Candidatus Finniella inopinata: one gene and its partner. The protein of the gene in region 1 binds, or shares a complex with, the protein of each later gene. Links are inferred from orthologs where the notes say so. Each region holds a gene or a part of one and is shown on either strand. Other genes may lie near its edges.

Region 1 (10,644 bases):
AAGCCAACCCAAAAACAGCAATCAGAAATCATCGCGCATCTTAAAAGCAAAAGCCTGGATCAGGCCATGCAGGAACAACGGCGTCTTTTGTATGTGGCCATGACGCGGTCTCAAGATCAGCTGTATATTGCTGGTATGGCAAAGAAGGCAAAGGCTGGTGAATGGTATGACCTGCTCAACGAAGTGTTGGAGGATGTGGGTCAGAAAACGTCTGAAGACGGTTGGATTTTCCAACCGACGCCTTTTCAAAAAGCAATGGCCCTATTTCCTTCACAAGGTAAAATTGAGGCGCCCGCATGGTTTCGCGAACAACCTGATCAAGCTTTATGGTTGAATAAAACCAAAGAATCACCAAAAGAGATGGCCTCTGATCAACAAACCCGGGGCATTTTAATGCATCGTTTGTTAGAGGTCGGAACGCCCACGACCGATATCACGGATTGGTGCCAGCGCCATGATCCGATGGGTCTGATCACACCGCAAGATCAAGAAAACCTTCTGAAAATTTTAACACATCCCGACTATCACCTGTTTTTCGGACCCCAATCAGTGGCCGAGGTTGACGTGAAGTCGGGCAGTTTTATGGGTCGCATCGATCGTCTTGTAGTCACCGACACCACGGTTTTTATTTTGGATTATAAGACAGGGGCGATTTCATCCACCATGCCCCCGGCTTACAAACAACAACTCGGCGACTATGCTAATGCGATGCAGAAACTGTACCCCCATCATGCTGTGCGCACCTTTTTACTGTGGACAGATGGGCCAGAACTTGTGGAGATTCTATAGTTTCAACAGACCACGGAATTTTCTGTTAAATCTTGTCCTTTCTTGAGTTTCTTCTTCACTTGGTTCGTAGATGTCACTACCATACTCTTCATCCTCGTCACTGTTATAGTCATAGCTGAGGTCCGAAAGCCGTTTTAGATGATTTAAATCAGAAAGCTTAATCAAGTGCAAAATAGTGGGACTTAGCCATAGGGCTTCGATTGAAGCAGGGAAACTACCTACCATACCCTTAACAACTGTTGCTGACGTTTTGGTAAAGTGACTGACAGTATATTCTGCGTTGTTCTGGGAACTGCTTGATGACGAATTTAAAATTGGACTGATTTCTTTCAAGTACTGAAGGTCAAGTGTTTGAAGAACCGTAAGATGCGAAAAGCTTACAGGCGGCTGCCCAAGTCTAGCGTTTCGAATTTTTAAATATTTAATTCCCGTTGGCAAATAAGGGACGTATTTGTTCAATTGAAGTGCAGAATTATTATTCGATGGGGAAAAATCTAGTATCTTTAGATTCACAAGGCGTTGTAGATCATTTGGGTCAATATCGTCCCCATCCACTTTTTCCATAGTAATTTCCACAATACTGATGGGGAGATTTTTAAATATGTTTCCTACACCTTTGGTTTGGTCATGAAAACACAATTTTGTAAGCTGTGCGCAGCTGTTAAAAATAATTGAGCAACCACCCATATAGCAATTAAAATCTAGGGTTTTAATTGTAGGGGCGACATAACACAAAATCTCATTAATAATGTGGGTTGGGGTTTTTTCCGGCAGAATAAGCTCTTCACATCCTGGAAATCGTTGGAACACAGAACAGGATAAATCTTCAGGTTGTGCTACTAAGCATAAATTTATATTTCTAATTATACGGAGACTAACCTTTGGATCTACGTGTTTCCAAAAATTATTAAAACAATCTGTATTACCACTTTCAAAAAAATCAAAATATTGAAGTGCTGAGAAGCGTCCCAACAAAGTCCAGTCTTTAAGTACCAATTGAGCAAGAATATTCCCGGGAAAAATAAAAGATGTGAGTTTTTTATCGGGGATGTAAGTCAAGATCGCCTTCGCCACTTCATAATGAATTTGAAATATTCTAAGCGTTTCAATATTCTTAAAACGTGAGAAGAGAACCCCATCTTCTTCCCTAATATTAGCAATTGTTATATTTAAATCGGTAATTGTATCTGGCAGCATCCACAGATTATCCTGTGTTATCGCTACGTCTAAAAGATTCGCTACTTTCAAACGATGAAAAAAAGGTAACGAGATTTCTATAGGAGGTACTATGCTCCCCGAACTGAGAGAACCTATCGAAAGCTTCTCTAAATCCTTGCTCAAATATCTCAGACCCAAGCTTAGCGTTTTCGGATCTAAAACATTAATATCAATCTTTGTAAGATTTGAAAAATTACCCAGCAAGGAAAAATACTCAAGAATATGTAAGGTAAGCGCACATGAAGTGTCTAAATACCATTCTGCATTCCATCTAATACGCTTCACCCCAGTAAGAAAAGGGGATTGGGTTTTCAGGGATTGATTAATCAGATACTGAAAATCTTGTAGAATTGAGTTGTTAATCACAAAATCTAAGTTCTCAAATGATGGACTTTGTAACAAACACCCACGGAATCGCTTGTCAGTGGCCAACCAATTCAAAAAGCTCGTTTTATCTAGAAAGTCTGCTATGTCACAAAGAAAGACATCTCTAAGCCTTGATAAGGGAGACACCGCAGAAGATGATGATGAAGAAGACGAACTCTCGAAACATTGGCGCTTGTCTACATCAGTGACATCAGAGGAATTTGAAGATGGAGATTCTTCGATCAAAGGGCGCTTCTTCCCAGAGATCGAGACAGTCGATTTTGCCTGGGGTTCCTGCTCTATCGCCATATTATTCGATGCAGCCTGCAGATTGCCTGCAAAGAAATAAATTAAAACTGTCCCCAGCACCAAAAATCTTTTACTCATACCCTATAAAATTCTTATTAATCGTTATAAGGTTTTATTCATACAGAGGTTAAATTGTGTGCGCCAGCTTTTTATACAGAATCTAAATCTTTTATAACCAAAGCCACATCCAGCATGCGATTCGAAAAGCCCCATTCATTATCATACCATGACAGAACACGGCAGAACTTATCACCCACCACCTGGGTTTGATCCAGATCAACAATAGAACTATGTGAGTCATGGTTGAAATCGCATGATACCAATGGCACGTCAACCACTGCCAAAATGCCTTTCAAAGGTCCCTGGGCAGCTTGTTTTAAAGCGTCGTTAATCGCCGTGGCAGTGGTTGGTTTAAGACTGTTAAATGTAAAATCAACTACAGATACATTAGCCGTGGGCACGCGAATGGATGTGCCATCCAGTTTCCCTTTTAAGTCAGGCAAAACCAACCCAACGGCTTTGGCAGCCCCTGTTGAGGTGGGGATCATAGACAAACCAGCTGCACGTGCGCGGCGCGGATCACTATGCAGGGTGTCAACGATGCGCTGGTCGCCGGTATAGGAATGAATGGTCGTCATATAGCCGCACTCAATCCCAACAGCCTGATGTAAGACAGACGCCAGCGGAGCCAGACAGTTGGTTGTGCAGGAGGCATTGGATAAAATCAGATGCTCTTTTTGAATCTGTTGGTGATTAACGCCGTAGACAACAGTGATATCGGCGCCTTCAGCCGGGGCTGAGATCAAGACCCGTTTGGCCCCTGCTGTTAAGTGTTTGGCCGCATCGTCGCGTTTTGTGAACCGGCCGGAACATTCAAAGACCAGGTCAATGTTGTGCTGTGCCCAGGGCAGTTTTTCAGGGTTCGGTTCAGCCAACAAGTGTATGGGCCCAAAGCCTATATCCAGGGTCTGATCAGTAAGATGAATGGGTCTTGGAAAACGACCATGGACGGAGTCATATTGCAACAGGTGTGCATTGGCAGCCGCCGACCCCAAATCATTAATCGCAACAATCTGAATATCTTGGCGGTTTGATTCTGCTAACGCCCGTAAAACCATGCGCCCAATGCGCCCAAACCCGTTAATTGCAACTCTTATTGTCATTTTTTTTCCTTTTCTAAAAGCTTCTCGTTAATCTTCTTTATCACTTGATCTACGGTTATGCCGAATTGTTCATACAGAACGCTGGCGGGGGCGGAGGCACCAAAACCATTCATGCCTATAAAAATATCATCGGATCTTAAATAGCTGGACCATCCAAAAGCGCTGGCGGCTTCTATACCGACGCGCAGGCCTTTCCCCAGAACTTGTTGGCGGTATTCCTTTGGCTGTTGGTCAAACAAACGCCAGCACGGCAGGGAAACGACATGACTTTGAATCCCTTGCGCTTCTAATTGTTGGTGAGCGTCAAGGGCGATCCCAAGCTCTGACCCTGTGGCAATTAAAGTCACCTGGGATGCTGACGCATTCCCCCGAACCACGTACCCGCCTTTGGCGCATAAATTTTCAGAAGTATGGCTTAAGCGCGCCGGCGTAATTGCCTGACGACTCAGGGCCAAAACGGACGGGGTTTGCCGCTGTTCCAGGGCCAATTGCCAGCATTCAGCCACTTCTACCCCATCTGCCGGCCTGAAAACATTCACATTTGGAATGGCGCGCAAACTGGCCAGGTGTTCAATGGGTTGATGGGTCGGACCATCTTCACCCAAACCGATCGAATCATGGGTCAACACATAGATAACGCCTTGCTGCATCAATGCCGACAGACGAAGGGCTGGGCGCAGATAATCACTGAACACCAAAAACGTTCCGCCATAGGGAATGAACCCGCAATACAGGGATAACCCGTTCATGGCGGCAGCCATACCATGTTCGCGAATACCGTAATTGACATAATTGCCACTGAAATCTTCGGCTGTAACTGCGTGGTGAGTTTTGGTCTTGGTATTGTTCGACCCGCTTAAATCCGCTGATCCGCCCACCAGGTTGGGAAGCTGTGGCACCAAGGTTTCCAAAACTGTTTGCGACAATTGTCGGGTGGCCTGTTTTGGCTGCTCGTTTGCAAATTTCTCTTTTAGGGCATTAAGGGGTTGGTGCCAATCAGCACTTATCGCCTTCTTAAGCTTAGTTATTTGTTCAGGCGTCACCTGTTGATAACGATCTTGCCATTGCTGATAGGTTTGCTGATGACGCTGACCAATAGCCCGCCACTCAGCCAAAATATCCGCAGGGATTTCAAACGGAGGATTCGGCCAATTTAAAGCTTTTCGTGTAGCCTCGACTTCTGCCGCACCCAACGGACTGCCATGACTGGACGAGGTGCCGGCCTTAGTAGGCGCCCCCTTGGCGATGGTCGTTTTGCACGCAATCAGGGTTGGGCGATCATGGGTTTGAGCTTGGCTGATGGCATCTTGAATTTGTGCCGGATCATGGCCATCAATGCGCATGGCCTTCCACCCACTGGCCTGGAAACGTTGCAGGGCATCGTCTGAGGTTGACAAGCTGGTTCTGCCATCGATGGTAATATCGTTATCGTCAAACAGTACAATCAACTTATGAAGCCGCAAATGCCCTGCCAACGAGATGGCTTCTTGACTGACGCCCTCCATCAAGTCCCCATCACTGGCAATGACATAGGTAAAGTGGTTGATCAAATCGTCCCCAACGCGAGCGTTCATCAATCGTTCACCCACTGCCAACCCCACAGCCGTTGCCAGCCCCTGACCCAGCGGACCGGTCGTGGTTTCAATGCCTGGCATATGGCCATATTCAGGGTGCCCAGCCGTTAAACTGCCCCACTGGCGAAAAGACCTGATCTGATCCAATGTGCATTCAGGATGCCCTGTCAAATAAAGCAAACTGTACAACAGCATTGACCCATGACCCGCTGACAAGACAAATCGATCACGATTCGGCCAGTCCGCATCGGTTGGATTGAATCTCAGAAAGTCCTTAAACAAGACTGTGGCCACATCAGCCATGCCCATGGGCATACCTGGATGGCCCGACGCTGCCTTTTCAACAGCATCAAGGCTCAAGATACGAATGGCATTGGCTAAAGCGTTGTGAGAAATTGTCATGGTGATTAAATCGCCGAATCGATCCACTCAACAAGCTTGTTCTTGGGCATGACGCCTGTTTTTTGGGCAACAACTTGACCATCTTTAAAGATAAGCAGAGTTGGAATACTGCGTACACCAAACGCGGCAGGCGTTGCAGAATTTTGATCAATATTTAATTTCACAATCTTTATTTTATCAACCAACCCCGGAGCAGCGTCTTCCAAAATGGGTAACATCATTTTACAAGGGCCGCACCATTCTGCCCAAAAATCAACCAAAACAGGGATGGATGATTGCAAGACGTCGTTTTGAAAGGTTGCGTCGGTTGTTTGTCCTAAAGCCATAAAAAAAGTCCTTTTTAAATTTCTGTTGTACCTTCCCATTTTTCATTTCAAACGGTCAACGATATTTCTAACGGATTTGAATTGGGTACATACCCCATTCAAACCATTTCCCAGCTTTTTCTATTTGATCTTTTTCCCATAAAAGGCGGCTCAAAAGCCTTAAATAGAATAGCTATTCGCAGCTTTCTCACCTTGTTTCTGGAAAAAACCTCTGCCATAAAATTCCCGAAAAATGATTTGAATTGGGTAGAGCAAAAACCTCTGCTATAAAATTTCAAGAGATTATCTGAAAACGATGCACGTTAAAAACAAAGTATGACGCCCTTACCCCCTTCCAACCCTTCCAAGAAACTTTCCATCGACTGTTTGTTCGTTGCATTCATATGCTTCGTGCTGTTCAGCCTTCAATTAGGCAATCGTCCGTTTGCGACCCCTGACGAAGGACGGTATGTAGAGATTCCCCGTGAAATGGTGGCAACCGGCGACTGGGTTACGCCCCGATTGAATGGCGTGAAATATTTTGAAAAACCCCCTTTTCTTTATTGGTTACAAGCCTGCAGTTTTAAAGTCTTTGGTCTCAACGAATTTGGCATGCGCCTGTGGATTGTATTATTTGCCACCCTGGGATGCGTTGCAACCTACGCCTTTGGCCGATCCATTTTTGACCGCACCACGGGCTTAATGGCCGCAGGTATTTTGGCAACGACAGCTCTTTATTTCAGCCTGGCCCGGTTAATTATTCTTGATATGGTAGTCAGCACTTGGGTCACGCTGGCCCTTTTTTGTTTTTATCAGGCTTTATCGAAACCAGCATCCCAGAACCGTCGCCTTTGGTTTTATGGGTTTAGTGCAGCTTGCGCGTTCGGAGTTTTGACCAAAGGGATTATGGCCCTGGCTGTACCAGGCCCCTTAATTGTTTTGTGGCTGACTTATACACGCCAATGGCGTCTTGTGCTGCCCCTTTACTTCGTTGGGTCCTGTGTCGTGTTCCTAGCTATAACGGCTCCTTGGCACATTCTGGTTAGTTTAAAGAATCCAGAGTTTGCCTATAAGTATTTTATTGTGGAGCACTTCCTGCGGTATACCACCTCCATTCACGCTCGCTACAAGCCTGTCTGGTTTTTCCTTCCCATTACGTTGGTTGGTCTGTTGCCTTGGACAACTTTTTTGTATGACGCCTGGAAAACGTTTTGGGGTCGAAGGACCTCCCCTTTGTACAGCTACTTATGGATGTGGATCGGCTGGGTTTTGTTATTCTTTTCCGTTTCCAATTCCAAACTCATCCCTTATATTTTGCCCATTTTTCCACCCCTGGCCCTTTTGGTAGCTCACAGTCTGCGTGAAGCCTGTCAAAATCGCTCACACATGGTTTTTTATCGGCACAGTTTTGTGATGATCATTCTGGGGATGTTAGGCTTCATAGTGCCTAATGCTTTGCCTGAGGTTCTAGACGAAAAAATAGGCCTGATACCGTATATTTATGGCTTAAGCGGCCTGTTTCTGGCCCATGGCTTTTCGGTTGTTATTTGCTTAAAACGCGACTCAATCACAAGCGCCTTGTCAAGCATTGGTGTAACGGCCGTGATTATGACAGTTATTTTAGGGGCTGCAGCCCCCCATGTGCAAAGGCCGTCTCTTAAAGGGCTTGTAAATATCATTTTAAAAGAACAAAAACCAGGCGAACCGATCGTTAGTTTTCTAACCTATTACCAAGATTTACCTTTATACAGCCAACAACGGGTCATGGTTGTGGGGGCAAAAGGCGAGTTGGATTTTGGAACGACTGTTGAAGACACAACGGAATGGATCGTCACCGAAGAAGCCTTTTTACAAAAATGGCAAGCGGCCCAAAGGGGAGGCCATAAGATTTGGGCGGTAGGTCGCCTGCATGATGTGGAAGTATTTCAACGAAAAAACACCGGCTTTCATTTCGGCATTACTAGCATTGACGGACCAAATGTTTTATTTCATAATTAATACACTGGTCAGAAAGAAATAAGAGTAAAAGTGTGAAGAAAGCCGCGTTAATAATTTCGTTATCGATGATTGCAATAAATACCCCTGTCTTAGGAATGGACGCCGCTGAGATAGATACAAAATCCCCAGAAGAGATATGTTTTGCGGCTATCAACAAAATAAGAAGCTTCATAGAGGCTGATAACACACAAAAGACCCTAGACTCGCTTGATGGGGAAACTGTGGCGCCTATAATTGAAAAAAATCAGGACGCGAAAGAACTTCTACAAGCATTTCCTGAAAAATATTTAGATGACTTACCTAAAATACTTGGCATGCCTCACCACAAAGGCCACTTTACTGAGGATTTCGTACCAAAATACACCAAAATTTGCAAAATCTTAAAAGAAGCAAAACATGCACTAAGTTTAAAAGAAGGCGATCTCAAAGCACTCGCAGAGAAATTTACAGTTAAGGTTAATGAAGACGCCGTTGCTTCAAACGCCCCTAACAGCAGCCTTTCTTCCGCAATAGCCGTACCCACGCTTACCCAAAAAAGACATTGTTGTTTTGCTTGGTAAGGACAATTTTGGGGAAATAGAAGTTAAATTACGCTTGACATTTTTTTGACGCTTTTATAGATATTAGACTATGATCCAAAGTTCTTATTCTTCAAATCTCTGTTTTCTTTACAAACATTAGGGTTTGCATCATGGCGATTGCACTGAAAATTAGTTTAGTATTCTAAAAATTATTTCCTAATTTTTTATTCGGCTTTTCTGCTGTTCTATCCGTTGTTATTATTCTTTTTTCTCAATAAAGAAAAAGGAAACAGGGATGCAGTTATCAGATACTTTCCTCAAACATTTTGAACCTCTTGCCGATCCTCGTATTGATAACCACAACAAGCTTCACAAATTGCACGATATCTTGGTAATAACAATATTGGCCACAATTTGTGGCGCTGATAACTGGGTTGATATTAGTGAATTTGGCAAAGCCAAATACGATTGGTTATCAACATTTCTCGAGCTGCCTAATGGTGTGCCATCTCATGATACTTTTGGCCGTGTGTTTTCCATACTTGACCCAGAGCAATTTGAATCCTGCTTTTATGCATGGATCAAGTCACTCTCTATCGATGTTAATTCTGAGATTATTGCTATTGATGGAAAAACGCTACGGGGTTCTGGCAACAGAAGAAAAGAGAAAAAAGCCCTACACATTGTAAGTGCCTGGGCAAGCAATCAAAGTCTTCTTTTAGGGCAAGTTAAAACGGATGAAAAATCCAATGAAATTACAGCCATTCCAAAATTACTCAAGATGATTGATGTTACTGGTAGTACAGTCACCATTGACGCCATGGGTTGTCAGCAGTCAATTGCTGAAGAGATCTTAATTCAAGGTGCAGACTACGTATTAGCTCTAAAAGATAATCAACCGAAGCTTCATGAAATGGTCAAGGCAATTTTCCATATAGGAGAATCACGTCAGTACAAGAAGATGCTTAATCGACGGAAAGTAGAGAAGATCCATGATCATGGTCGCATAGAAACACGTCGCTATACATTAGTATCAGCACGCGATCCGGCAGTATTTCAACTTCGTTGGCCTGGGTTAAAGGGTGTTGGCATGCTTGAAACAACACGCACAACTAATAATCAGGTTGAGCGTAGTACCCGCTACTTTCTAACAAGTTTAGCCTATGAAAATATTGATCAGTTTATGGTTGCTGTCAGAAAACACTGGAACATAGAAATTAACCTGCACTGGTCTTTGGATGTAGGTTTTAGGGAAGACCATAACCAGGTGCATGTTGGCCACGCGGCCAAGAATTTGGCTGTCATGAGACGTATTGCTTTGAATCTACTCAAGCAAGAAAAAACGAATAAACGAGGGGTGAGCTGTCGACGGAAGGTAGCAGGCTGGGACAACAAATACTTATTGAAAATTCTAACCGCTGACCACAATTTAAAGCGCGTTTGAGCGGATTGACTGATATAAACGGTAAGTCTTTTAAAGGGGAGGATAGTGTCTAAAAATAAAAAAAACAGGAAGTAGATCTCTCAAAACCTACAAAATCAAATCAATCTACAAAAGTTTGAGAAATAGCAGAAACCGTAATTTTAAAAACTAGGCTGAGGAGATGTCAGTGCAATCGCCATGGGGCTTGCATGCCTATTTTTTATTAAATGAAAATTTAGAATATATCCTTAACTTTTTAAGAGTTTAAGGAAGAAAATAAACCTTTATCCAAAGAGAATAAGATGATTATAAAATATGAAGATTTCGAACAAGTTGATTTACGCTCTGGAACGATTATCAAAGCGGAAGAATTTCCAAGAGCAAAAAAACCCGCCTATAAAGTTTGGGCAGATTTTGGCCCTGAAATTGGTATTAAGCAAACATCAGCTCAAATTACTGTTCACTATTCCCTTTCTTCTTTAATAGGCAAGCAAATTATTGGTTGCGTTAATTTAGAGCCAAAAAATATTGCTGGATTTTTATCCGAATTTTTACTGGTTGGTATTTCAGATGAAC
Region 2 (10,674 bases), on another replicon or contig:
ACTTAGTCAAAATCGGTTCAGTGATGGATTCATCTTGTAATTTGTCACGTGATTTGCTCAGTTTGTCACGAATGTCATTGGTGGCGTCTTCTATAAGGCGTTCAGCGCGAAATTCCAAGGTGACTTTACTGTCTTCGGTACTGCTAATCGAGGTAATGCTCTCAATACCCTCAATTCCCGCGACAGCATCTTCGATAATGCGCGTCACTTGTGCTTCCACAATTTCGGGGCCAGCGCCTGGCATGCTGGTTTCAATGGTAATAAAAGACCGTTCGATTTTAGGGTATTGCTGTAAGGGCAGTCGGTAACCGCCGACCAAACCCACCACAATGATAACCGATGTCATCACCCATGCGAAAACAGGTCTTTGAATACAAATTTCTGATAACTTCATCGTTTCTGATCCAATTTCGTCTTATTATTTTTGAGCTGGGGTTGCGTCTTTTTGAGCAGGCTCTTTATCGGATGGTGCCGCTGTTGTTACAGGGGCTGGAGCCGGAGTTTGAGCGGCCAAATCCTCTTTTGGTTTTGGTTCTGCCCCTTCTGCTGGCGAATCCTTGCCCTCGGGCTCAGGATCCAAGTTCGACAGCTTCACGCGAACACCATCGCTTAATTTTAATTGTCCAGCTGTCACGACAATTTGTCCAGCACGGATACCAGCGACGATCTCCATTTTTCCATTTTCACGAATACCCGTCAACACACGACGCCGGACAGCCTTTCCTTTTTCAACGACCCAAACAAACTCAATTTCGCCCTCACGGTCCACAGCCGCTTCGTCGATTTGGATGATATCACCCTGCTCACCAATAATCAGACTGATGTTGGCAAACAAACCTGGGCGTAATAAAAGATCCTCGTTTGGGATGGAACCCCTAAGCGAAATACTGTGGCTTTCTGCTTCAACTTTTGCGTCAACGGCTTCTACCGCACCCCTGAAAACTTGGTCTTTAAAGGCGTCAATTCGAACTTCAACGGTTTGACCAACACCAATGTCATGAATATGCTTTTCAGGAACTTTGAAATCAATTTTAATGGGCGTGGCATCAACAACCGTCACTAATTCTTGGCTTGCTTGGACAAACGCACCCACACTTAAGTTGTCAACCAACAAGCCGATTGTCCCCTCAAAGGGAGCCTTAATCAGCATTTTGTCAAGCTTTGACTTAGCCGCATCTAATCGCCCTTCGGCCATCGTTGCTTCTGCACGGGCCTTGTCATAATCTTTGGTACTACCAATTTTTTGCTTATGCAGTTGTTCGATACGCTCGAAGTCGGCTTTTGTTAAAAGAACCTGAGCTTCTGCCTGCTTTAACTCGGCCTTAGCATCAGAATCCTCAAACTGAATAAGGGGTTGATCTTTTGTAACAGAGGCCCCTTCAGTGAATAAGATTTCCTTAATTTTAGCATGTGATTCTGACTTTAAAACGACAGAGGCATTGGCGATAATTTTACCAACCGTTGATATACGTTTGGTCATCGTGCCAGTTTTAACAACTTCACCCTCCACCGACACAACGCGACTTTGACGATTCGCCCCAGCTTCTTGACTGTCTAAAACGTAGACACAAACTTTCCTCACAATTGGCTGCATAGCTTTGAAAGCAACCCAAATGATCAACAATCCAATCACAATCCCTAAAACAACCATCAATGTGGAATTACGACTTTGTTGCAAAAAACGCCTGGATTCTATAATTTTTGAAATCTTTGAGAACATATAACCTTATCTTCGTATACGAGCTATTAACGGCAAACCTCCTTTATTTATATCACACCTTACAAGCTATCGTACCGATTATTTTTCACAAACTTATGTATAATTGGTTTCAAGAATTCCTTGACGCTAGCAACAGGGTTGTCTTATAAAGGTTAGGTGCAACGCACGGTTGAATTGGAAATTTAGGGCCCTTAGCTCAGTTGGTAGAGCACCTGACTTTTAATCAGGGTGTCGATGGTTCGAATCCATCAGGGCCCACCATTTCCAAAACATTCTTTTTAGCTAGGCGTGTCGGAACTATCGCTTGGTGTTTTTGATTCCGAATCAGAGCTTGACGTCTCTGCCTTATGTTTTTTGTGCTTCTTCTTCCCGCATTTTTTTTGACATTGCGCAAGGGTTTTCCCCTTAGCTTTGCATTTTTCCATGCACTTCCCTGCCACAACTTCCGTTCCACCGAAACCTACCACTAAAGATAATGCAACAGCGATAAGACTTAACTTCTCTAAAATAGTTTTCAACATTGTATTTTCCTTTCTAAAAAATATCTATTCTTATTGAACCATACAATTTATTAAGGAATGCTTAAGAGAATGGCTTTGCGCTTTCTTAAACAAAAATTCACCTGTGAATAAGCATTTAAAATGTTACTGATTTTTGTCTAGACTTGTAGGTGTTTTAATGTTTAGCGAAAGCTGTGTGGGTGGAATTCAATGGGCTCAAACTTTAGTATTTGGCTTGGCTATCTAGGCTTAGGATTTCTGGGGATTGCCGGGTTTTTTTTCATTTATGATTATCGTCGTCTCTACAGGCTACAAAAATCACTTAATGATGACTTGAATATCCGTCATTTTGTCCAGTCTCATTTGCAAGAGGCCTGGTGTTATTGGTCACCTGGCGCGGATTTCATGAACTGTTCTGAAAATCTTCATGACCTGTTAAATATTGAAGATGGGGTACCACTTGCATTAAAAGATTTTCTAAAAATTTTTGGTAATTCCCCCTTCTCTCCTTTTTCACAAGCCCTGGACCATTTGTGTAAATTTGGTGGTCAATTTCACTTGCACGTATCCGTTCTTAATGACACGCGCTGTCTGGAAATTCGGGGGAACCTCTTCTCATCTTTCCCCACACAACCCAAAGCTATCCTTTTATCGTTCAAAGATGTAACGGCTGAGGCTGCCCAGAAACGTCATGATCAAGAACATTGTGAAACACTGCAGCTTCGGATGGAGGCCTTGAAAACTCTTATCAACCAAGCACCGCTGGCTTTATGGCATCGCAATCAAGACGGTCGATTAGATTACTGCAACCACCAATACGCAAAAATGTTAGAAACCACCGTTCATACGGTGTTGGCAGAGGGTCTTGAATTAATTGACCTAAAGCAAGCCCTTAATGCTTACGAGCTTTCAAAGCATGCGTTATTGACCAACACACCCCAAGTCACAACCTTTCATAAAGTGATCAAAGGGGAGCGTCGTTTGTTAGAAGTGGGTGAAATTCCCATCAAAAAACTTGGCGTTACTGTTGGGTATGCGATGGATATCACGGCAATTGAGGCAGCTAAGAATGAACGACACCAAAACACCAACGCTCAACACGAGGTTTTGCAATACATTTCAGTCCCCATCGCGATTTATGATGCAAAAACTACGCTGACTTTTTTCAATCAAGCTTATCTAAAATTATTTGACTTTGATGAGAATTGGTTATGCACAAAACCGACCCACAGCGAGATTCTGGAAAATTTGCGCGAACGACGAAAGCTGCCCGAATATTCCAACTTTCTTGATTATAAGCGTCAGAGTTTGGGGTTGTTTAAAGATCTGATGCAGCCCATCCACGAATTGCTTCATTTACCCGATGGACAAACGTTAAGAACGGTCATTGCCCCGCATCCTTTGGGGGGATTGATTTTTGTTTTTGACGACATGACCAACCAGTTAAGCCTGGAACGTGGCTATAACACCCTGGTGGCTGTGCAAAAAGAAACGTTGGATCATCTGTACGAAGGTTTGGTGGTTTTTGGCACAGACAACCGCCTCAGGCTTTCGAATCCGTCCATGGCTAAAATTTGGCGACTGGACCCAGAAGCGATTGAACCAGGTCGCCATATCAGTGAAATTCTAAAAAGCATTTCCCCCTTGTTCATCGACCCTCAAGAAAGTCGAACCTGGCGTAAACGGATGATTGAGCAGGTCATCAATCGACGAGCAGGCCAAGGCATGTTCCGTCTTAAGGGCGAACAAATGATCGAATATACCTATGTGCCGCTGCCTGATGGCGCGAACTTGCTGACGTTTGTTGATGTTTCAGATCGGTGGCGTTTTGAAGAAAGCCTAAAAAACAGAGCCCTTAATTTGGAACAAAAAGAACGTTATAAATCAGATTTCGTGTCGCATGTAGCCTACGAGCTAAGAGCAGCCCTCAGTTCCATTCATGGGTTTAATGAGATTCTTTTAAATCAATATTTCGGGCCCCTTAATGACCGTCAAAAAGATTATTCTCAAAACATCGCCACATCCACCCAGCGATTAACAGGGTTGATTGATAATATGATCGAACTGGCAACATTCGAGGCCGGCAAACTGGTTTTGACTTATCAAGAAGCTGTCATGGAAGACTTTCTTGCAAGCTCGATGGTCATTGTTGAAGCCAGGGCCCGAGAGCAAGAAGTGACTCTTGTCCTTGAAAATCAAATGGGCACCAAACAAGTCACAATCGATATAAAAAGGTTGCAGCATGCCATAGCCAACCTTTTGAGTAACGCCATTAAATTCACCCCCGCCGGAGGGAAAATTACCTTAAAGGCAGCCCTTTCTTTGGAACGGAAGGATCATTTTCAGTTGGTTATTCAAGACACTGGGATTGGTATTCCGATTGATGAGCAACAAAAAATTCTTGAAAGCCTTGATTATAAAAGCAGCCAAAGCAACACAGGCCTTAGCCTTCAGCTGGCGAAACATATTATCGAATTACACGGAGGAAGCATCACCATAGAATCAGCCCCCCATCACGGAACGCGGGTGATTTGCCTATTGCCGTTGGAAGCTTGTGCGAAAGGGGTCTGGCAATGAGTTATCAGGCAAAGTTCATATTTAAAGAGTAACGAGTTCCTTTTAATTCTCCCTTCTTATTCAAAAGGCCTTTTTCAACCAGAGCTTGCAGGTCGCGGGTTGCCGTCGCTCTCGATGTTTGAGTGATACGAATGTAATTATCAGCACTGAGACCTCCCTTAAACCCTTCAGGACCTTCTCTAAACAGTCGAATAATAACCTTTTCTTGTCTGGGGTTTAATTGGCCTCGTACCTTATCAAGGATTTTTGCTTTTTTAAGGATAAAATCAAGGTGTGTTTGCGTATAAAGCTGAGCCTGGAGAATTGTGTTCGAGAAGTATAAAAGCCAATCCGTTATTTCCAACTTTTGGTTTGCTTGCTCTAAAGCATCATAGTAATCCTTCTTCCTTTGTTGGATGGTATGAGATAAAGCAATTAAAATAGGGCTCCCAATATATTGAGAAAGGGCTTTCTCAGATATGGTGCGTCCTATCCGTCCATTGCCATCTTCAAAAGGATGAACACAGACAAAATAAAGATGGGCTATTCCAGCGCGTGTTAAAGGACGTAGATGAGAAACTTCTTGATTAAACCAGTAAATAAATTGTTCCATTTCCCAAGGAATCTTTTGAGACGGAGGGGCCTCAAAATATATTTTAGGTTTATGAAGGGCCCCTGAAACAACTTGCATAGGTTCTATGTGAGTTCTGTAGGCTCCCATCGTTAATAAATCTTGGCGACCATTTGTTAAAAGGGTGTGCCAATCAAATAATTTTTGGTGTGTAAGAGGTTCTGCAAACGTTGTATAGGAATCAATTAACATTTTAGCAATACCTTGTTCAGAGGGAGGAATTTTACGGTTATCGGTTTCAAGACCAAAATTACGTCGAATAGAAGATTGAATACTTTCACGATTGAGATAGTCCCCCTCAATTTCTGAAGTCTTCAAAGCTTCTTGGCTCATCAGGTCAACTGTTAAGATAATTTTATCTTTTTCTGGAAGGTGCTTTATGCAGCCTTTCATATAGCCAGATTGATGGATAAATTCTTCCTCTAAAGTATCTAGGAGTTTTTCATCGTAAGAAAAATGAGGCCAGTTCGCTTGTTGCCAATTCCACATAATGAGTTATACCATAAGTTTTTATAGCTCATATTTTCACATTATATGAGCTATATGGCAAGGTTTTATGACTCAACCCAGAAAACCGGAAAATCATTTGAAGGGGTATAATTCACATTTGAAGGAACCGCTTTAAACCTTTAAGCTGGCCATAAGTAAATTCAAACATATTGTTCGAAAATGACAACAATCAAGAAAACCAAAGTTCTGATTATCGGTGGTGGGCCAGCGGGCTATACAGCGGCGATTTATGCAGCCCGTGCCAACCTAAAGCCCCTCCAAGCCTTAGGCTTACAACCCGGGGGGCAATTAATGATCACAACGGATGTCGAAAACTTTCCTGGCTTTGGACAACCCATTCAAGGCCCTTGGTTGATGGAACAAATGCATCAACAGGCTGAACATGTGGGAACCGAAATGGTTTACGATTTTATAACGCAGGTTGATTTCAGCCAGCGCCCCTTTGTTTGCCAGGGTGACAGTGAAACCGTTTATCATGCGGATACCGTTATCATCGCAACGGGGGCTCAGGCCCGTTGGTTGGGCCTTGAAAGCGAAGAAAAATATCGCGGGTTCGGCGTATCGGCCTGCGCCACATGTGATGGTTTTTTCTTTAAGGATAAACGCGTGGCGGTTATTGGGGGCGGAAACAGCGCCGTTGAAGAAGCCATTTTTCTGACCAATCATGCCAGCCATGTGACTTTGATCCATCGTCGCGACCAATTGAGGGCGGAAAAGATTGCCCAAGACCGTTTGTTCCGCAACCCAAAAATCAGCATGATATGGGATACCGCTGTTGATGAGGTGTTGGGTAAAGATATCCCCCACAAAGCCCTCACCGGTTTAGCCCTGCACAATCTGCAAACGGGCGCAAAAAGCCAGCTAGAAGTTGATGGTGTCTTCGTCGCCATTGGCCACACGCCCATGAGCGAGATTTTTAAAGGCCATATTGATTTAGATACCGAAGGGTACATTTTGACAAAACCCAACAGCACAGCCACCTCTATCCCCGGTGTTTTTGCGGCTGGCGATGTGCAAGATAAAGTTTTCCGTCAGGCCGTAACAGCCGCAGGACAGGGGTGCATGGCTGCCATTGAGGCTGAAAAGTTTAGAGGGCTATAAAAAATTAGGATCGGACCATTAGAAATGGCCTAATAAATGGTCTAAGATTAATGGTTTTGAGATGGTTTTGAGATGGTTTTTTCGTGATAGAATAAGCCACGTTTTTGGAGACAAAAATGTGGCAGGAAAGATGAGTTCAGACAGGCATATTACATGCCCACATTGTTGTGTTTTAGAGGCGCTTATAAGCTTGCTGATGGCCGGCACAAATGCAAGCTCTGATGGGTATAAAGCTTACAACAACTTAGAGCTTGAGGGGGTTTCAACACATTCGCATAAACCACAAAAAGATCTTTGCCAATGGAAAGGTTCATATCAATGGCATTGAAAATTTCTGGAGCTTTGCCAAAAGGCGTTTAAAGCTTTACCACGGTGGGTTTAAGGTAAATTTCTATTTCTTCTTGAAGGAAATGGAGTACAGGTTTAACAATAGAGAGGACGATAAAGCGGTTGAAAAGTTATATCGCTTAATTTCTTCTAGGTCGACTTAATTGTCCGATCCTCTTCTTTTTTAAAGATAAGCTACTTAAAAAAATATACGAAGAATGATTAAATCAAAAAGAAACGTCAGTTTTTAAGGAGGCACAGTGAAAGATAGAGACAGCCAGGCAAGTTGGAAGTCCCTCAAGCAGTGGGGTGACGATGTCGCTCGCATCGAGCGGCTCGCTGGAGGAGTCGCCAATGACGTGTGGAGCGTGCGCGTCAATGGACACCTTGCGGTTGCTCGCCTCAGTGCCAGGAGTGACGCTGATCTCGCGTGGGAGACCGAACTTCTCCAATACCTTGACTGTGAAGGTCTGACCGTGCCGCTTCCCATCCCGACCACGGACGGCCGGCTGTTCGCCGAAGGTCTGGTGGTGATGACTTACGTAGATGGCGGACCGCCCGAGTCGCAAGCCGACTGGCGTCGCGTGGCCAACACGCTCCGCCAGTTGCACCGCTTGACGCAGGGCTGGCCACAGCGCCCGGGCTGGCGATCATCGATTGACCTCTTGCACGCCGAGACCGGGACGAGGATCGACCTCCGCGCGATGCCGCCTGAGGGAGTTGCTCGATGCCGAGCAGCGTGGGCACGACTAACCGGACGGCAGACATGCGTTGTCCACGGCGACCATAACCCTGGCAACATCCGCATGACCAGAGATCGGGTCGGGCTGATCGACTGGGACGAGTCGCACGTCGATGTCCCCGACCTCGACCTGGTCCTACCCCACAATTCCGCCGGTCTCGACGACGTCGCGCTCGACATCTCTGCACAAGCATCGGCCGCATGGGAAGCCCCCGTCTGCTGGGACGACGAGTTCGCCGTCAAGCGGCTCGCCGAAGTTCGAGTGGTCTGAGCAGGGCCCGTGGTGCTGCGATCACAAGGTTCGTATGCGTCGACAGCCATTTTAAATGCCCCCCTCCAAGAACAGTTCCACCAACTTAATTGATTCGCCTTCCGCCACATTAAAGGATTATATGAATAAGATCTTAATCGACCTCCCTGAAGTCATTGAAACCTCCCGCCTAAGACTCCAAATGCCAAAAGCAGGGTTTGGTGAAAAATTGCATCAAGCGATTAATGATGGTTTTGAAGATTATGTGCAGTGGCTTAATTGGTCTGCGAATGTGCCGGGAATAGGAGCCGTTGAGGAAGACTGCCGCAAGCACCACGCAGATTTCATCCTACGGGATTTTATTCGCTATCTTATCATCGATAAAGAAACCGAAGAAGTTTTGGGGCGATGCGCTTTCCCCTCATTCCAAGCCAATTGGATGATCCCGCAGTTCGGAATTTCATACTTCATCCGTCGTAGCCAAAGATCAAAAGGTTACGCAACTGAGGCCGTTCATGCCCTATCCATTCTTGCCTTTAGAGTTTTAAAATCCAGAAAGCTTGAAATTTACTGTGATGCTGAAAACGTCGCCTCGACAAAAGTTCCTATAAAGCTTGGATTTAAACTTGAATACGTTCAAAAAGGGGGTTGGCCAAGAAAAGATGGTAACCTTGCAGAGCTACAGACATATTCTGTCTTTTCTGAAAGCGACCTTTTGCCAGCTGGATGTTGAGAAAAACAGTAGATTTTAAGCGTTTGTTAACCATTTCCCATACACCCTGGGTTTTGTTCCTCTTCTGCTTTTCGGATGACGCTTTGATTTCCTCCATGCTAGACTGAGAGGATAAAAGATTTCTTGCAGTCCATACATTGTTTTTTGCTAGTTTTTTAACCACAGTCTTTTGGCTAAGTTTTAAAATCTTAGGCTTCATGCTAGCCCTTGTCTTAGGCGTCGCCTATTTAACCCTGGCCGAGCGTAAAGTTTTGGCCTATATGCAACTACGGGTGGGCCCCACCCAGGTTGGCCCCTTTGGCCTACTGCAGCCCATTGCGGACGGCATCAAGTTGCTTCATAAAGAGCTTGTGTTGCCGAACGATGCGGACAAAATTTTATTTGTTTTTGCGCCGATTTTAACCTTCAGCCTCAGTTTGGCCGCATGGGCCGTCATCCCATTTGGACCTGATTGGGTGTTTGCGGACATTAACGTTGGCGTTTTGTACGTGCTCGCCATCTCTTCCCTGGGGGTTTACGGCATTATTATTGCCGGTTGGTCAAGTAACTCAAAGTATGCCTTCTTGGGGGCGCTTCGATCAGCAGCCCAGATGATTTCCTATGAAGTCTCCATTGGATTGGTGATTGTTTGCGTTGTTCTGTGTGCAGGATCTTTAAACTTGAAGGAGATCGTTCTTGCACAAAATGACCAATGGTTTGTGGTTAAATTATTTCCGTTGGCGGTCATTTTTTTCATATCCTCGCTTGCTGAGACAAACAGAACCCCCTTTGACCTGCCCGAAGCGGAAGCTGAATTGGTTTCAGGCTATAACGTGGAATATTCATCCTTCAGCTATGCCCTGTTTTATCTGGGCGAATATGCGAACATGATTTTGATGAGCGCCATGAACAGCATCCTTTTCTTTGGCGGGTGGTTACCGCCTTTTGGTTGGCCTTGGTTAACAAACATTCCCCCCATCGTATGGTTTTTGGGCAAAATATGCTTTTTCCTTTTCCTGTTTTTATGGGTCCGCGCTACGCTGCCTCGTTATCGGTATGACCAGTTAATGCGGTTAGGTTGGAAAATCTTTTTACCATTATCTTTGGCTGGCATAGTCATTATCGCTGCTTTCATTGTTTGGGATGCTCAATAATGAACAATTGGTTTAAACGCATAAAAAGACAATTCCGAATTTGGGGCTTAATAGACATTGTCATGGGCCTTAAAACAACATTGCGGTATTTTTTTAAACCCAAAGTGACTGTGCGCTATCCTTATGAAAAAGGAACATTAAGTTCCAGGTTTCGGGGCGAACATGCCTTAAGGCGTTACCCCAATGGGGAAGAGCGGTGCATCGCCTGCAAATTATGCGAAGCCGTCTGCCCAGCCCAGGCGATTGTCATTGAGGCTGAACCGCGCGAGGATGGCAGCCGCCGGACAACCCGCTATGACATTGACATGACAAAGTGCATCTACTGCGGCCTGTGTGAGGAAGCCTGCCCCGTTGACGCGATTGTGGAAGGGCCGAATTTTGAGTTTGCAACACTGACCCATGAAGAACTTCTGTACGATAAAGAAAAACTGTTATCAAACGGTGACCGGTGGGAGGTTGACATTGCGGCGA

Evidence for each region.
Region 2: the proteins of trxA (region 1) and trxB are in contact, whole or in part, in a crystal structure (PDB 1F6M), measured with the Escherichia coli proteins. The link is inferred for Candidatus Finniella inopinata from one-to-one orthologs.

What each region holds. Positions count from the first base shown.
Region 1 is NZ_SCFB01000002.1:63,631-74,274, forward strand. Bases 4,488-7,228 are described here. They hold trxA (thioredoxin), read right to left. Parts: upstream 6,148-7,228; coding sequence 5,827-6,147; downstream 4,488-5,826. Other genes in these bases: tkt (transketolase), read right to left, coding at 4,488-5,821; EQU50_RS01165 (phospholipid carrier-dependent glycosyltransferase), read left to right, coding at 6,463-7,228. In the rest of the region: double-strand break repair helicase AddA, read left to right, coding at 1-789; EQU50_RS01140 (hypothetical protein), read right to left, coding at 784-2,409; EQU50_RS01145 (hypothetical protein), read left to right, coding at 2,432-2,722; gap (type I glyceraldehyde-3-phosphate dehydrogenase), read right to left, coding at 2,832-3,845; more of tkt, read right to left, coding at 3,842-4,487; more of EQU50_RS01165, read left to right, coding at 7,229-8,124; EQU50_RS01170 (hypothetical protein), read left to right, coding at 8,157-8,684; EQU50_RS01175 (ISAs1 family transposase), read left to right, coding at 8,941-10,089; EQU50_RS01180 (tRNA-binding protein), read left to right, coding at 10,371-10,644. UniProt on the Escherichia coli protein: Participates in various redox reactions through the reversible oxidation of its active center dithiol to a disulfide and catalyzes dithiol-disulfide exchange reactions.
Region 2 is NZ_SCFB01000005.1:97,019-107,692, reverse strand. What follows is about bases 5,277-8,047. They hold trxB (thioredoxin-disulfide reductase), read left to right. Parts: upstream 5,277-6,076; coding sequence 6,077-7,018; downstream 7,019-8,047. Other genes in these bases: EQU50_RS04095 (phosphotransferase enzyme family protein), read left to right, coding at 7,606-8,047; EQU50_RS08640 (transposase), read left to right, coding at 7,270-7,509; EQU50_RS08360 (hypothetical protein), read left to right, coding at 7,149-7,346; EQU50_RS04110 (Fic family protein), read right to left, coding at 5,277-5,896. In the rest of the region: EQU50_RS04135 (efflux RND transporter permease subunit), read right to left, coding at 1-394; EQU50_RS04130 (efflux RND transporter periplasmic adaptor subunit), read right to left, coding at 419-1,720; EQU50_RS04120 (hypothetical protein), read right to left, coding at 1,999-2,241; EQU50_RS04115 (PAS domain-containing sensor histidine kinase), read left to right, coding at 2,431-4,797; more of EQU50_RS04110, read right to left, coding at 4,802-5,276; more of EQU50_RS04095, read left to right, coding at 8,048-8,358; EQU50_RS04090 (GNAT family N-acetyltransferase), read left to right, coding at 8,480-9,070; NADH-quinone oxidoreductase subunit NuoH, read left to right, coding at 9,208-10,203; NADH-quinone oxidoreductase subunit NuoI, read left to right, coding at 10,203-10,674.